DNA from 2 places in the Micromonospora sp. CNZ296 genome. Region 1 is predicted to be linked to the other one. Evidence: riboswitches for the same ligand, from Rfam matches in the RefSeq annotation. Region 1 holds a riboswitch; the other holds the start of a gene.

Region 1 (7,418 bases):
GTGACCGGATCGCTGAAGCTCGATGCCGCGCTGCGAGACGGCGTCGTCGCGTTCGAGCCTGGCCTGCTGGCCCGGGCCCATCGTGGCCTGCTGTACGTCGACGAGGTCAACCTGCTGCCGGACCACCTGGTCGACCTGCTGCTCGACGCCGCGGCGACCGGCCGGGTCAGCGTCGAACGCGACGGTGTCTCGGTCGAGCATGCCTCCCGGTTCGTGTTGATCGGCACGATGAACCCGGAGGAGGGCGAACTGCGCCCGCAGCTGCTCGACCGGTTCGGCCTGACGGTCGAGGTCGCCGCCCCGCGTGACCCCGTCCTGCGGGTGCAGGCGGTCCGCCGCCGGCTCGCATTCGACGCCGACCCGGAGGGCTTCGCCACACGCTGGGCCGGCGAGCAGGAAGCCCTGCGCACCCGGCTGGCCGCCGCCCGGCGCTCGCTGGCCGGTGTCGTGCTCGACGACGAGACGCTGACCAGGATCGCCGAGCTGTGCGCCGCGTTCGACGTGGACGGCCTGCGTGCGGACCTCGTCACCGCTCGCGCCGCCGCGGCGCACGCGGCCTGGCGGGGACGTACGCGAGTGACACTCGAGGACATCCGCATCGCCGCCCGTCTCGCGCTGCCGCACCGCCGCCGCCGCAACCCCTTCGACGAGCCCGGCCTGGACCAGGACCGCCTGGACGACCTACTCGGCCACAACGACCCCGACCCCGGACCCGACGGTCCCGGCGGCGGTCTGCCCGACGACACCGGGCACGACGGATCGGCCGGGGACGTGCCCGGCTCTCCCGGCGAGAGCCCGCCCGTACCGGAGCCCGAACGGCAGGCCGCCACATCGATGGCATCCGCGGGCGAGCCCGCACGTGCCCGCTTGCTGGTCGTGAAAGGAACCGGCGACGGTCAGGCCGGCCGGCGGTCCCGGGCACGAACACCGCAGGGCCGTGTCGCCGGGCAGCGGCGGCGCACGTCCGGCGACGGCCGGCTGCACCTGCCGGGCACCATCACCGCGGCGGCGCCGCATCAGCATTCCCGGGGTGGCTTGACCGGCGGTCGCGGCCTCGCGCTCGTGCCCGGCGACCTGCGCCGGGCCGAGACCGTCGGGCGCGAGTCGAACCTCGTGCTGCTGTGCGTGGACGCGTCCGGTTCGATGGCGGCCCGCCGCCGCATGGAGCAGGTCAAGACCGCTGTGCTGTCGCTGCTGCTGGACGCCTACCGCCGCCGGGACAAGGTCGCACTGGTGACGTTCCGCCGGCACACCGCCGAGGTCGTCCTGCCACCGACCGGCTCGGTCGACGTCGCCTCCCGCCGCCTGGCCGACCTACCGGCCGGTGGCCGGACCCCGCTCGCGGAGGGCCTGGAACGCAGTGGGGAGGTGCTGCGCCGGGAGGCGCTGCGCGACCCGTCCCGCCGGCCCCTGCTCGTCGTGGTGACCGACGGCCGCGCCACCTCCGGCCCGGACCCGCTGGGTCGTGCCCACCGCGCCGCCGCCGCGCTCGCCACCAGCGGTGTCCAGGTCGTCGTCGTGGACTGCGAGACCGGACGATTCCGGCTCGGCCTCGCCGCCCGGCTTGCCACTCATCTGAGGGCCGAGCACGTGCCGCTCGGTGAAGTGACCGCCGACGGGCTCACCGGGGTCGTTCGCACGGCGACCGCTCCGCGGGCGGGGGTGGCCTGATGCCGCAGGGTAAGCCGCTCACCGTCCCGGACGACGGCAGCACCACCCGCCAGCGGCGCAACCGGCCGCTGCTGATGGTCCACACCGGAAACGGCAAGGGCAAGTCGACCGCCGCCTTCGGTATGGCGATGCGCGCTTGGAACCAGGGCTGGGACATCGGGGTGTTCCAGTTCGTGAAGTCGGCCAAGTGGCGCATCGGGGAGCAGACCGTCCTGGAGAGGCTCGGGCTGCTGCACGAGCAGACCGGCGAAGGCGGGCCAGTCGAGTGGCACAAAATGGGCTCCGGATGGTCCTGGAGCCGTAAGAGCGGCACCGAGGCGGACCACGCCGCGGACGCCGCCGAGGGCTGGGCGGAGGTGAAGCGCCGTATCCAGGCGGAACGGCACCAGCTCTACATCCTGGACGAGTTCACCTATCCGATGCAGTGGGGCTGGGTCGACGTCGGCGACGTCGTGGAGACACTGGTCCACCGTCCCGGCCGTCAGCACGTGATCGTCACCGGGCGCCGGGCCGACCACCGGCTGATCGAGGCAGCCGATCTGGTGACCGAGATGCAGCACGTCAAGCACCCGATGGACGTCGGCCAGAAGGGCCAACGAGGCATCGAATGGTGAGCCTTCCGCGGCTGATCGTCGCGGCGCCGGCCTCCGGCCACGGCAAGACCACGGTCGCGACCGGGCTCATGGCCGCGCTGGCCGCGCGCGGGCACACCGTGTCGGGGCACAAGGTGGGGCCCGACTACATCGACCCCGGCTACCACGCGCTGGCCACCGGACGCCCCGGCCGCAACCTCGACCCGCACCTGACCGACCCCTCACTCGTGATCCCGCTGCTGCTGCACGGCGCACGCGACGCGGACATCGCCATCGTCGAAGGGGTCATGGGCCTGTTCGACGGCCGCATCGGCGGCGACGGTTTCGCCTCCACCGCGCACCTCGCGGCCCTGACCGCCACCCCGATCCTGCTGGTCGTGGACGTCTCGCACACCTCGCGCAGCGTAGGGGCCGTCGTGCACGGAATGGGCACGTTCGAGGCCGGCGTCACCGTCGCGGGTGTCGTGCTCAACAAAGCCGGGTCCGCCCGCCACGCCGCCGAGGCGGCCCGGGCGGTGGAATCCACCGGCGTACCGGTGCTCGGGATCCTGCACCGCGACCAGGGTGTCAGCGCCCCGTCGCGCCACCTCGGGCTCGTGCCGGCAGCCGAACGTGAGGAGGCCGCCGCCGCCCTGGACGTGCTGGCCGAGCAGATCGCCCGCCACGTGGACCTCGATGCGGTGCTGCAGGTGGCACGCACCGCACCCGATCTGGACGCCCAGCCATGGGATCCCGCCGCGCACGTCCGGCGGCTGGGCGCCGGATCACCGGTGGTTGCGGTCGCGGCCGGGCGTGCCTTCACCTTCCGGTACGCCGAGACGACCGAGCTGCTGCAGGCGGCGGGCTGCACCGTCGTTCCGTTCGACCCGGCCCGCGACCAGCGGCTTCCCGCCGGGACACGCGGGTTGTACCTCGGTGGGGGGTTCCCCGAGGTACACGCGTCCACGCTGAGCGCCAACACGACGCTGCGCCACGAACTGCGCCAGGCCGTCCTCGACGGCGTCCCCACCGTCGCCGAGTGCGCCGGCCTGCTGTATCTGTGCCGCTCCGTCGACGGCCATCCCATGGTCGGGGCGCTCGACGCCGAAGCAGTCATGACGCCGCGCCTCACCCTCGCGTACCACCGTGCCGGACTCGGCTCGGACCAGCTGCTCGGCGAGCGGGGAACCGCTGCCACCGGCCACGAATTCCACCGCACCACCGTCACACCCGGTCACGGCGAGCACCCCGCCTGGCGCATCGAGGGCCGCAATGCCGGATTCGCCTCCCCCAGCCTCAGCGCGTCCTATCTGCACGTGCATTGGGCTGGGCACCCGCATCTGGCCCAGTCGTTCACCGAGGCCGTACACCGGACGGCTGTCTCCTCAGCACGTTAGGAATCACCGTCACATGCAGCTGAACCTTACCGGCCGTAGCGTGCTCGTCCTCGACGGGAGCGCACCCGCCGCCGTCACGGTCAGTGCGCTGCTGCACAGGCGCGCCCTGGTCACCGTCGCCGCGCCGGCCGTGTGCGCCGCGCTGGAGGACCTCGCCCTCCGCGGGCGCCTGACCTGGGTCACCACCCCGGTCGACGAGAGCCGGTTCGACGTCGTGCTGCGTACCGTCGCCCCCTCGGAGGCCGGGGCACCGGCAGCGGTCCGAACGGCCGGACACGTCACGCTGGTCGGCGCCGGCCCGGGCGATCCAGGGCTGGTCACCGTCGCCGGACGCGCGGCCGTCAAGCAGGCCGACGTGATCCTCACCGACCGGCTCGCCCCGTGGGAGGCCCTGAAGTGGGCGCGCCCGGACGCCGAGATCATCGACGTCACCAAGGTCCCGTACGGGCGGAGCACGAGCCAGGAACAGATCAACGCGCTGCTCGTCGAGCACGCCCGCGCCGGACGGCACGTTGTGCGGTTCAAGGGCGGCGACTCGTACGTCTTCGGCCGCGGCTTCGAGGAAGTCACCGCGTGCGCCGAAGCCGGCGTCCCCACCACCGTGATACCCGGCGTGACCTCCAGCATCGCGGCCCCGGAGCTGGCCGGCATCCCGGTCACCCACCGCGGACTCGTGCAAGGCTTCACCGTCATCTCCGGCCACGTACCGCCCGGCCATCCCGACTCGTCGATCGACTACGCCGCCCTCGCCCGCACCGGCACCACCCTCGTGGTGCTGATGGGCATGCGCAACCTCGCGGCCATCGCCGACGCGCTCGTCGCCGCCGGTCTCGACCGGAACACACCATGCGCCGTCGTCGCGGACGCCGCCTCGGCCGGCCAGCGGGTGCTGCGCAGTACCCTCGCCGACGTCGTCGCCGACACCGCCGAGGCCGGCATCGGCGCGCCCGCCGTAACGGTGATCGGCCACGTCGTCGCCCTCGGACCGGCCGCCGTGCAGGCAGTCGCGACAGCGTCGCGTTGCTCCGATACCTGATATGGTCGTGCCACCCTGCTGAAGGAAGCCGGTGTGAATCCGGCGCAGTCGCGCTACTGTGACGCCGCTCGCGGCGAAGCCAGACCCTCCAGCCAGGTCGACCACCCATCGACGGGACGCAGCATCCCAAGGAGTGTCATGCCTCAGGCGACCACGGCCATTCCGGCCGTTCTTCCCACCATCCCCGTTCGCGCGCTCGCCCCCTGGGCGCTGTTCTTCGCGCTGGTCACCGCCGTCGTCCTGTATTTCGTGGGCGCCGAGCAGGGAGCTTTCTCCGTCTTCGAGGGCACCTTCATCCACGAGCTGACGCACGACGCACGGCACGTGCTGGGCTTCCCCTGCCACTGACACCACGCCACGCGGCAGTTCGCCCGGCCCGGCCGGAGTTTTCGTCTTTCCTCGTCACCGGCGCTGCGGGCGTTTCGTGCTGCCCGCGGCCGGCTCTCGAACGGACCCTTGATGACCCCTCGCACTTTTCTCGTTCACGGGCTGCTGGCCGGGCTCATCGCCGGTTTCGCGGCCTTCCTCGTCTCCTACGTCGTCGCCGAACCCCAGGTCGATGCAGCCATCGCCCTGGAGGAAGCCGGTGCCGCCGAGCACCCGCACGACAATGCCACCGCCGAGCAGTCTCACAGCCACGATGAGGAGGAGGCCGAAGTCTCGCGTGGCACCCAGTCCACCGGGGGCCTGGCACTGGGCACCATCCTGGTGGGCATCGTCCTCGGTGGAGCGACCGCGCTCGCTGCCGCCTTCGCCGCCGGGCGTCTGGGCTCCCTGTCCGCACGGGCCAGCACCGCGGTGGTCGCCGCCGTCGGTTTCGTCGCCACCGCCCTCGTGCCGTTCCTCAAGTACCCCGCCACACCACCGGCGGTCGGCTCCGGTGACACGATCAACGAGCGGACCGCGCTGTACTTCGGGTTCTGGGCACTGAGCCTGGCCGCCGCGATCGGCGCCGTGGTCCTGGCCCGGCGTCTGCTGCCCCAGCTGGGCGCATACTCGGCGGTGCTGGCCGGTGCCGGCGCCTATCTCGTGGTCGTCGTGGTCGCCGGGGCTCTGCTGCCGACGGTCAACGAGGTCGGCGGCTTCCCGGCCGACACACTCTGGTACTTCCGCATCTCGTCGATCACGACCCTGGCCGCGACTTGGGCGGTCCTGGGTGCAGTGCTGACCGGTCTGGTCGGACGCGACGCGGACCGTGCCGCCGAGCGGCTGCGCCGCCAGGAGCTGGCGGCCACGCTCTGAACCTTCCCGGCTGAACCTCGCGTCAGGGTGCGGGCAACGCCCGCACCCACGCCAGGGCGGCGTCCACGTCACGGACCAGCGGCACTCCGGCCGGCGGCCCGGCGCGGCGCACGATCACGACCGGCATCGCCCGCTCGGCGGCGACCTCCAGCTTCGCGACCGTGTGGTCACCGCCGGAGTCCTTGGTAACTAGAACGTCCGTGCCCGCCATCACCTCCCGCTCGTGCGCGAGGGTGTAGGGACCGCGGCTGCGCAGCAGCTTCCACGACACCGGCAGGACGATGTCGGGCTCGTCCACCACGCGAACCAGGCACGCGTGCCGGCGCAACGGTTCGACGAAGTGCGCCAGCGACTGCCGTCCGACGGTGAGGAACGGCCGGTCGCCCAGACCGGCCGCCACCCGGGCAGCTTCACTGTGGTCACCGGCCCAGTACCAGGCCGACGCCTCGGGGCGAGCGGCCCAGCCGGGCCGTTCCAAACGGAGCAGGGGAACCCCGGCGGCCGGGCACGCCGCCGCCGCGTTGGCGCTGATCTTCTCCGCGAACGGGTGCGTCGCGTCGACCACGGCACGCACCCGGGTCTCCGCCAGGTACGCGGCCAGTCCTGCGATCCCGCCGAAGCCACCGACGCGGACCTGCCCCACCGGCAGCCGGGGACGCGCGACCCGCCCCGCCAGTGAGGTCACGACCACGGCACCGTCGTCGACGAGCGAGGCCGCCAGCGCGCGGGCCTCGCCCGTCCCACCGAGCACGAGAATCCTCACGCGTAGGGTCCGATCACCGGCGCCGCGGGAGCGCCCCGCTCGGCTAGGTTCAGCAGCGCGTCGACCTCCAGGTGTTTCTCCGCCAGGTCGGCGAGCAGATCCAGCCGGGCCTGCCGGGCCGGCTCTGCGCCCGCCGCCAGCGCCTGCACCCACTGAGCATGGCCGATCTCCGCCCCACCCGCACACGCCATCGAATTGTTCGCCATGTTCCGTGCCTTGAACGGAGCGACCCGAACACCGCGCCGTGCGAACGCCCGGCACAACGCGGTCGTCACCCGGCTCTTGCCCGCGTCCGACGTCGTGCCCGCCACCATGAGCCGCCCGGTTCGGCGAGCCTGTCCTTCCACCGCCCCAGTATCGCCTGCTGTCCATCCGCCGGACCGCCGGGCTCGGCGTGGGCGAGGTCCAGCCCGGGCTGGTGTCCGACGCTGCCCATCACTTCGGCCATCAGCAACGTGACCTCATGGACGAGTTCGTCCATGCTCTGCCCTGTCTGTGACTGGACCAGGGCCAAGGGCGAGTTCGGCGAGCAGCATGAAACCCGGGTGCGCACGGTCTCGTCGCCGATGGCGCCCAGCAGTTCCTCGGCGCCGGCGAAGTCACCGCGGTGTCTGGCCGCAATGACTCCCGCCGCCTGCTGCGCCGCGAGGAACGCCGGCCCAGCGCCGGCCTCGGTCATCGTGCCAGGATGATCGGGTTGCCGGCGCGGGGCGCGTCGAACCGCCGGGTCACGTCCG
Region 2 (7,418 bases), on a different contig from region 1:
CGCCTACACGGCCGAGGAACTGCTGACGCGCATCCAATGGCTGCGGGACGAGAACCGGACGCTGCAGCAGAAGCTCACGGCACGCCGCGCGCAGCCACTGCGCGACCAGGTCAAGCAAGCGGTGGGCCGCCGGGTCCGCCGGATGCTGTCGCGCTGACCGTCGTACGCCTGCTCGGCAGCGGAATGGCCGGCGCCGCGACGGCGGCGTTCGGCGTGGCGGCGCGAGCAGCCCGCCGCGAATCGCGAGAACCCTTCTTATTTCCATCGACCGGCATTACGCTCTGGGCCAGCCCTGAGGTGCATCACATCGGAGGTTCCTATGAGGACGATGACCATCCGTCGCACGACTGCACTCCGCCTGGTGTCCGGCGCACGCCGCCTGTGGATCGAGTGGTGCTGGTAACTGTCGCCCCGGCGGGCGCTCCCGGGCGCCCGCCCCTGCGGCGGTGGGCCCTGCGGTGACGGACGGGGCGGAGCGCTACGACTGCCACCGCGACCACGGGCCGTACGCCGGGGTCTCGGCCTTCCTCGGCCGGGTCGCCGCCGACCGGCCCCGCCTGGCGGCCCGGCACGCGGTCGAACTGCACGCGATCGCTCCCCAGCTCGACCCGGCGGCCCGGCCGGCCGCCGAGGAGGAGCCGATCCGCTTCCACCCCGCCCGCCGTACCGCCTGCCTGGCCTACGGCGCGGCGGAACTCGTGGCGGCCTGGGCCGGCACGCTCCGGCGGCCCGTCACCGTCCGGTTCGATCACGTCGCCGGCGCCGACGAGACGACAGCCGAACTGCTGGACGCGCTGGCCCGCCGGCTCGGGCCGGCCCCGGTGCGCCTCGACCTGCGCGACGACGGTGCCCCCGATCCGGCGCCCGGCGAGCGCACCCCGCAGGCGCTGCGACGGGCACTGGGCGACAGCCTGGCCCGCGGCTACTACCACCACGCGGCCCGGGTCGCCCGGCGCGGGCGGGCGGCGGTCACCCCCGACGGCGACCTGCGGCACTGGTGGGCGTTCACCACCGGCCTGGCCACCGCCCTGGCGGCCCTGAACCGGGCCGCCGAGGCGCTCGACCTCTACGACGAGGCGCGGGCCGTCACCGACGACCCGAAGATCACTATGTCGGCGGCGTACGCCACCGCCATGCTGCACGCCCGGCACCTGCCGGCGGCCGACCAGGACCCGGCGCTGGCCCGGCACTGGCTGGAGGTGGCGCTGCGCCTCGCCGCCGAACTGGCCGACCCACGCCGGCGGCTGCTGTCGACGGTCTTCTACGAGCAGGGCCTGGCGCTGCTGGACAGCCGGGCCGGCCGGCCCGACCGCGCGCTGCGGCTCGTCGACGACGGGCTGACCCGGCTGACGGCCGCGCTCGGCCCCGGCGAACGCCCGCAGGACCTGGCCCGGCTGCGCCACAACCGGGCGCAGGTTCACCTCGCGCTGGGCGACCCGGCGCGGGCGCTGGCCGATCTGGACACCGTGATCGCCCACGACCCCGACAACTGCGAGTACTACGTGGACCGCGCCGCCCTCCACCGGGCGGCGGGCCGGACCCGAGCCGCGATCAGGGACTACGACGCCGCCATCCGGCTGGGACCGCACCTGCCCGAGGCGTACTACAACCGGGCCGTGCTCCAGCAGGAGCGGGGCCGCCCCGAGCGGGCGCGCGCCGACCTGGAGCGGGTGCTCGCCATCGAACCGGGGCACCTCGACGCCCGGATCGCCCTGGTCAACCTGCGTGGAGCGCGGCGCGCTGGATGCCGCCGAGGCGGGTGCGCGGGCCGGGCTGGCCGGCGCTCCGCAGGAGCCCGCGCTGCTGTGCACCCTGGGCCTGGTCCTCGCCGAGCGCGGCCGGCCCGCCGAGGCCGACGAACTGCTCACCCGGGCCTTGAACGGGGACCCCGAACTGGTGGAGGCGTGGACGAACCGGGCCGCCGCCCGGTTCGAGCGCGGCGACGTGGCCGCCGCGCTCGCCGACCTGGACCGGGCGGTGGCGCTGTCGGAGGCCCCCGTGCCGCGCTACAACCGGGGTACGGCCCTGGCCCGGCTGGGCCGGTGGGACGAGGCGGCCCGCGACTTCGCCCAGGCGCTCGCCCAGCCCGGCCTGGACCGGGCCCTGCGCCGGGATCTGCGCACGGAACTCACCAGGTGCCGCCGGGCGCTGGCCGTCTGACCCGGCCCGGCCGGGGAGCCGGCGCTCATCGTGCGCCGGCCCCGGTCCGGGGGAGGGGAGCGGGTTCAGCAGCCCTGGCGGCGGCTGTAGATCTGGTGGCGCTCACCGGCCCATCCGATGTAGCCGACCGCCTCGACGCAGTAGTTCGCCGTACCGGTGACGGCGACCGGGCCGGCGTAATAGCTGAAGTCACCGGAATTGGTGTCCGCGCCGCCCGACCGGGTGCAGTGCGCGCCCTCGCCCGACCGCTCCGCGCAGCGGTAGATCTGCACGAAGGTGGGCGCCGACCTCCCGTACGCCGCGCCGCGGTGGTAGAAGCAGGCGCTGTTGGTGCCCCCGTTGCTGCTGTTGTAGTAGATCACCAGTTCACCGAGCCCGGACGACTGCACCTGGCTGTAGGTGATGGTCCCCGAGCAGGAGCCGGCCGCCTGGGCGGCGGGGGCGCCGACAGTCAGGCCCGCCGCGACGGTCACCAGCGCCGTCAGCGCCGAAAGCATGCGTTTCATGTACCTACCTACCCAATCCACAGTCGACTGTTCCGTAGTGGATCTTAATCAACCGATGACCTTCGCCGTGGCCCTGGTCCATAGGCAACCACCTATTGACAAACAATATTGACAATTGGACCCTGCTGAGAGAGCGCTCTCCCGTCCCCCTGTCTCCCGCGAGGTGTCCCCATGCGTCTCCGAAGAAGGCTGCTCGCCGCCGCGTCCGCCCTGCTCGCCGGGCTCACCGGCGCTGTCGTCGCCACGCCCGCCCAGGCGGTCGGACCGGCGTTGCTGCCGGTCACCGTCACCAACACCACCGGCCGCAGCGACCCGGTCCACCTCTACGTCATCGGCGTCCAGCTGTCCTCCGGCCGGCTCGGCTACGTCACCTCCGGCGGCACCTTCGTGCCGTGGACCGGCGGGCAGCTCCCGCCGTCACCCGCGCCGGACGTCTCCATCCCGGGCCCCGGCAACGGCGGCAGCACCACGATCCAGTTCCCCCGCGGCTTCTCCGGCCGGGCCTACTTCTCCCTCGGGCAGAAGCTCAAGTTCTTCCTCACCCCGGACGGACTGGTGCAGCCCGCGCCCTGGGCGGCCGGTGACGCGAACCGCGACATCCTCTTCGACTGGAGCGAGTTCACCTACAACGACTCCGGGCTGTGGCTCAACAGCTCCCAGGTCGACATGTTCGCGATCCCGCACGCGGTCACCGTGACCGGCGCCAACGGCGTCACCAAGCGCACCGGCGACGTGGTGGCCAACGGACGCAACGCGGTGATCGACGGGATCCGGGCGCAGCCGGGCTGGGCCGGCACCGTCCACACCCGCTCCGACGGGACCGTGCTACGCGTCCTGGCTCCGGGCAAGGCGGCCGGGGCCGGCCTGCTCAGCACCACGTACCTGGACTCGTACATCGCCTCCGCGTGGAACGCGTACACCACGAAGACCCTGACCGTGGCGCCCTTCGCCGACCAGCCGGCCATCCGGTACTACGGCCGCACCTCGGGCAACACCATGACCTTCACCAACGGCAGCGGCCAGGTCGTCGCCTCCTTCAACCGGCCCTCCTCGGCCAGCGTCTGGGGCTGTGACGGCGACCTGCCCGCGCCGAACGACCAGGTGGTCGGCCCGATCTCGCGTACGCTCTGCGCCGCCCTCAACCGAGGCACGCTCGGCACCGTCGACACCCAGCCCAGCACGAACGCCGCCGACTTCTACCGCAGCAACCCCACCAACCAGTACGCACGCCTGATCCACGCCAACATGACCGACGGCCGGGCGTACGCGTTCGCCTTCGACGACGTCGGTGGATTCGAGTCGCTGGTGCACGACGGCGATCCCCGTTCGGCCGGACTGATCCTCAGCCCGTTCACCGGCGGTGGCGGCGGCACCCCGACCACCGGGGTGCCAGTGGTCAGCAACTGGAACAACAAGTGCATCGACGTGCCGAGCTCCAACTTCGTCGACCGCGCGCCGTTGCAGATGTGGAACTGCAACAACACCAACGCGCAGAAGTGGACGTTCAGCGGCACGGCGCTCAAGAGCCAGAACAACAAGTGCATGGACGTCGACGCCGGGTCCACCGCGAACGGGGCGGCGGTGCAGCTCTACACCTGCAACGGCACCGGCGCCCAGCAGTTCACCCTGAACGCGGCCGGAGACCTGGTCAACCTCCAGGCCGGCAAGTGCGTCGACATCAAGGACTGGAACGGCAACGACGGCGCGAGGCTCCAGCTCTGGGACTGCGGGGGCACGGCCAACCAGAAGTGGCGCAAGGGCTGACCAGCCATGCGAACGGTGGCGGGGGCCGACCGCGAGTCGCTCCCGTCACCGGCAGGCGACGGACGAGACGGCCGACACGACGCCGCGCACCGAGGCGTCCATCGACGTTCATCCAACAGATCGATGTGCGTAAGCTCCGCCCGGTCAGATCTGGGGAACCTACCGAGGAGGTTCCATGGATCGTCGAGCAATGCTGCGGGCCACTGTCGTCGGTGCGGGCGCTGTCGCGCTGCCGTTCACCGCGTGGTCGGCGGCGTACGGAGCCCCGGCGCAGAACGCGGCGGGCCCCTACGGTGGGCTCCAGCCCGCCGACGCCAACGGCATCCAGTTGCCGGCCGGCTTCACCAGCTCGATCGTCGCACGATCCCGTCGGACGGTGCCGGGGACGTCGTACACCTGGCACGACGCTCCGGACGGTGGCGCCGTGTTCCCGAACGGCACCGGCTGGATCTACGTGTCGAACTCCGAGGTGTCAGCCGGTGCGGGCGGCGGTGCCTCACGCCTCGTCTTCGACTCCAGCGGCACCGTGGTCGGGGCGTCGCGGATCCTCTCCGGAACCAACAACAACTGCGCCGGGGGCAAGACACCGTGGAACACCTGGCTCTCCTGCGAGGAGGTGTCCCTGGGCCGGGTCTTCGAGACGTACCCCCTCGGCGGGACCGCCGTGGCGCGTCCCGCGCTGGGCCGGTTCAAGCACGAGGCGGCCGCGGCCGACCCGGTCCGCCGGGTCGTCTACCTGACCGAGGACGAGACCGACGGCAAGTTCTACCGGTTCGTGCCGACCACCTGGGGCGACCTCTCCGCCGGAACCCTCCAGGTCTTCCGCGCCGGTACGGCGACCTCCGGCACGTTCACCTGGGCCACGGTGCCCGACCCGGACGGCTCGCCCACCCCGACCCGGCAGCAGGTGTCCGGCGCGAAGACGTTCAACGGCGGCGAGGGCTGTCACTACGCGGATGACACCGTCTGGTTCACCACGAAGGGCGACAACCGCGTGTGGCAGGTCAACCTGGCCGCCGGCACGTACGAGCTCGCCTACGACGACAACCTGGTCAGTCCGGGCACCCCTCCGCTGACCGGGGTCGACAACATCACCGGGTCCACTGCCGGTGACCTGTACGTCGCGGAGGACGGCGGGAACATGGAGATCTGCATGATCACGCCCGACGACAAGATCTCGGTCTTCCTGCGGATCACCGGACAGAGCGGTTCGGAGATCACCGGGCCGGCGTTCACCCCGGCGGGGGACCGGCTGTACTTCTCGTCGCAACGCGGCACGACCGGCTCGTCCTCCGGCGGCATCACCTACTGCGTCACCGGACCGTTCCGCCGATGACCGGCTCCCGGCCCCGCTGACAGTGACCACGCGGTCGAGGACGCCCGGTCTTCACCGGGCGTCCTGCCGGCCGTCACGGCACGTGTCCGGTTCCTGGCGCATTGACATCGGCGCTCCGGCCACAGCAGACTGTCGCGACAACTGAACCACCGCGTGTACGTGCGGGGGAAGACCGGTCGAAATCCGGCGCTGGCCCGCAACGGTAGGCCGCCCAGAGAGATCTGCGGCGGCGAGCCCGAATACCCGTCGTACGCGTGTATCCGCTCCCCACCCGTCGTGGCCCACGGGTCGGAGTCCCGGTCGACGCGGCGTTGCCGCGGTCGTCCGGGCTTTCGACGACCGCCGGGCCGGAAAGGCGCTTCCGATGGTCGTCCGCCGAAGCCGGCACCGCCTGCTCGCGCTCCTCTGCGGCGTACTCGCCGCTCTCACCCTCACCACACCCGCCGTCGCCGCCCCCGAGCGCGCCGCCCTCACCCGCCCGGAGGCCGCCGGCGGCTGGCTCGCCCGGCAACTCGTCGACGGCGAACGCTTCGAGGCGGTCTTCGACGGTGTCGTGTACCCCGACCAGGGGCTGACCCTCGACGCCGTGTTCGCCTTCGCCGCCACCGGCGTCGCCGACGACCACGGCGCCGACGCGCTGGCCTGGGTCACCCGGCCGGACATCCGCGACGGCTACCTCGGCGACGGCGTCTCCGAGGCGTACGCGGGTGCGACCGCCAAGCTCGCCCTCGCCGTGCAGGTGCGCGGCGGCGACCCGGCCGACGTCGGCGGGGTGGACCTGATCGCCCGGCTGCGCTCGCTCCAGACGCCGGCCGGCAGGTTCAGCGACCGGTCCGCGTACGGCGACTACAGCAACGCGTTCAGCCAATCCTTCGCGCTGCTGGCGCTGGACCGTACGGCGGCCGGGGCGCCACCGGCGGCGGCCGCCTGGCTCGCCGGCACCCGGTGCCCGGACGGCGGTTACCCGCTGCTGCCCGCGCAACCGGTCTGCACGTCCGACGTGGACGCCACCGCGCTCGCGGCACAGGCGCTGCGCGCCGCGGACCGTCCGGCCGACGCCGCCGCCGGGCTGCGCTGGCTGGTGTCCGTTCAGCGCGCCGACGGCGGCTTCGCCAACGCGGGCGGCACGCCGAACGCCAACAGCACCGGCCTCGCCGCGCAGGCCCTGCGCGACGGCCACCGGCTGCCGGCCTGGGCGCGGGCCCGGGCATTCCTCGCCGGACTCCAGGTCGGCTGCGCCGGGGCGCCGGCCGACCGGGGCGCTGTCGACTTCGACGGCGGCGGCTTCGACCCGGCCACCGCACCCCGGGCGACCGCCCAGGCCGTCCTCGGTCTAACCGGGATCGGGTACGCCCGTCTGTCCGCCGCCGGCGCCGACCCCGGCGCACCGGCACTCGCCTGCCCGTGAACCCCTTCGCCGCGCACCCGATCATAGGAGGATCCGTGTTCCGTCACCGTTCCACAGTCCGCACCTGGCTGGCCGGCCTGCTGGCCGCCGTCGTCGCCGGCGTCGCGCTGACCGCAGTCGAACCCGCGCCCCGGGCGGCGCACGCCGCCGCCTGCACCGGCACCTCGGGAGTCACTGTGGTCGTCGACTTCGCCGCGCTCGGCGGCGGCGTCCAGGTCGCCTGTGCGCCGGGCGATCCGGCCAC

The links. Region 1 has a riboswitch for cobalamin ahead of FB455_RS32820 (CbtB domain-containing protein). Riboswitches for the same ligand answer to the same signal wherever they lie in the genome.
Region 2: linked by a shared signal. The riboswitch ahead of FB455_RS15340 (peptidase) and the one ahead of FB455_RS32820 (CbtB domain-containing protein) in region 1 are both predicted to bind cobalamin.

Annotation. Positions count from the first base shown of each region.
Region 1 is NZ_VISW01000036.1:23,103-30,520, forward strand. It holds gene FB455_RS32800 (magnesium chelatase subunit D family protein) at 1-1,671, shown strand, start outside; gene cobO (cob(I)yrinic acid a,c-diamide adenosyltransferase) at 1,671-2,285, shown strand; gene FB455_RS32810 (cobyrinic acid a,c-diamide synthase CobB) at 2,279-3,640, shown strand; gene cobA (uroporphyrinogen-III C-methyltransferase) at 3,654-4,676, shown strand; adenosylcobalamin (AdoCbl) riboswitch at 4,676-4,816, shown strand; gene FB455_RS32820 (CbtB domain-containing protein) at 4,815-5,024, shown strand; gene FB455_RS32825 (CbtA family protein) at 5,136-5,918, shown strand; gene FB455_RS32830 (cobalt-precorrin-6A reductase) at 5,941-6,669, opposite strand; partial or broken gene FB455_RS35020 (nucleotide-binding protein) at 6,801-6,995, opposite strand; gene FB455_RS35025 (hypothetical protein) at 6,953-7,360, opposite strand.
Region 2 is NZ_VISW01000008.1:83,225-90,642, forward strand. It holds gene FB455_RS15315 (polysaccharide pyruvyl transferase family protein) at 1-157, shown strand, start outside; gene FB455_RS34785 (hypothetical protein) at 318-1,478, opposite strand; gene FB455_RS34555 (tetratricopeptide repeat protein) at 1,726-2,160, shown strand; gene FB455_RS15325 (hypothetical protein) at 2,226-2,666, opposite strand; gene FB455_RS15330 (beta-1,3-glucanase family protein) at 2,838-4,430, shown strand; gene FB455_RS15335 (alkaline phosphatase PhoX) at 4,606-5,766, shown strand; cobalamin riboswitch at 5,896-6,031, shown strand; gene FB455_RS15340 (peptidase) at 6,131-7,174, shown strand; gene FB455_RS15345 (hypothetical protein) at 7,210-7,418, shown strand, end outside.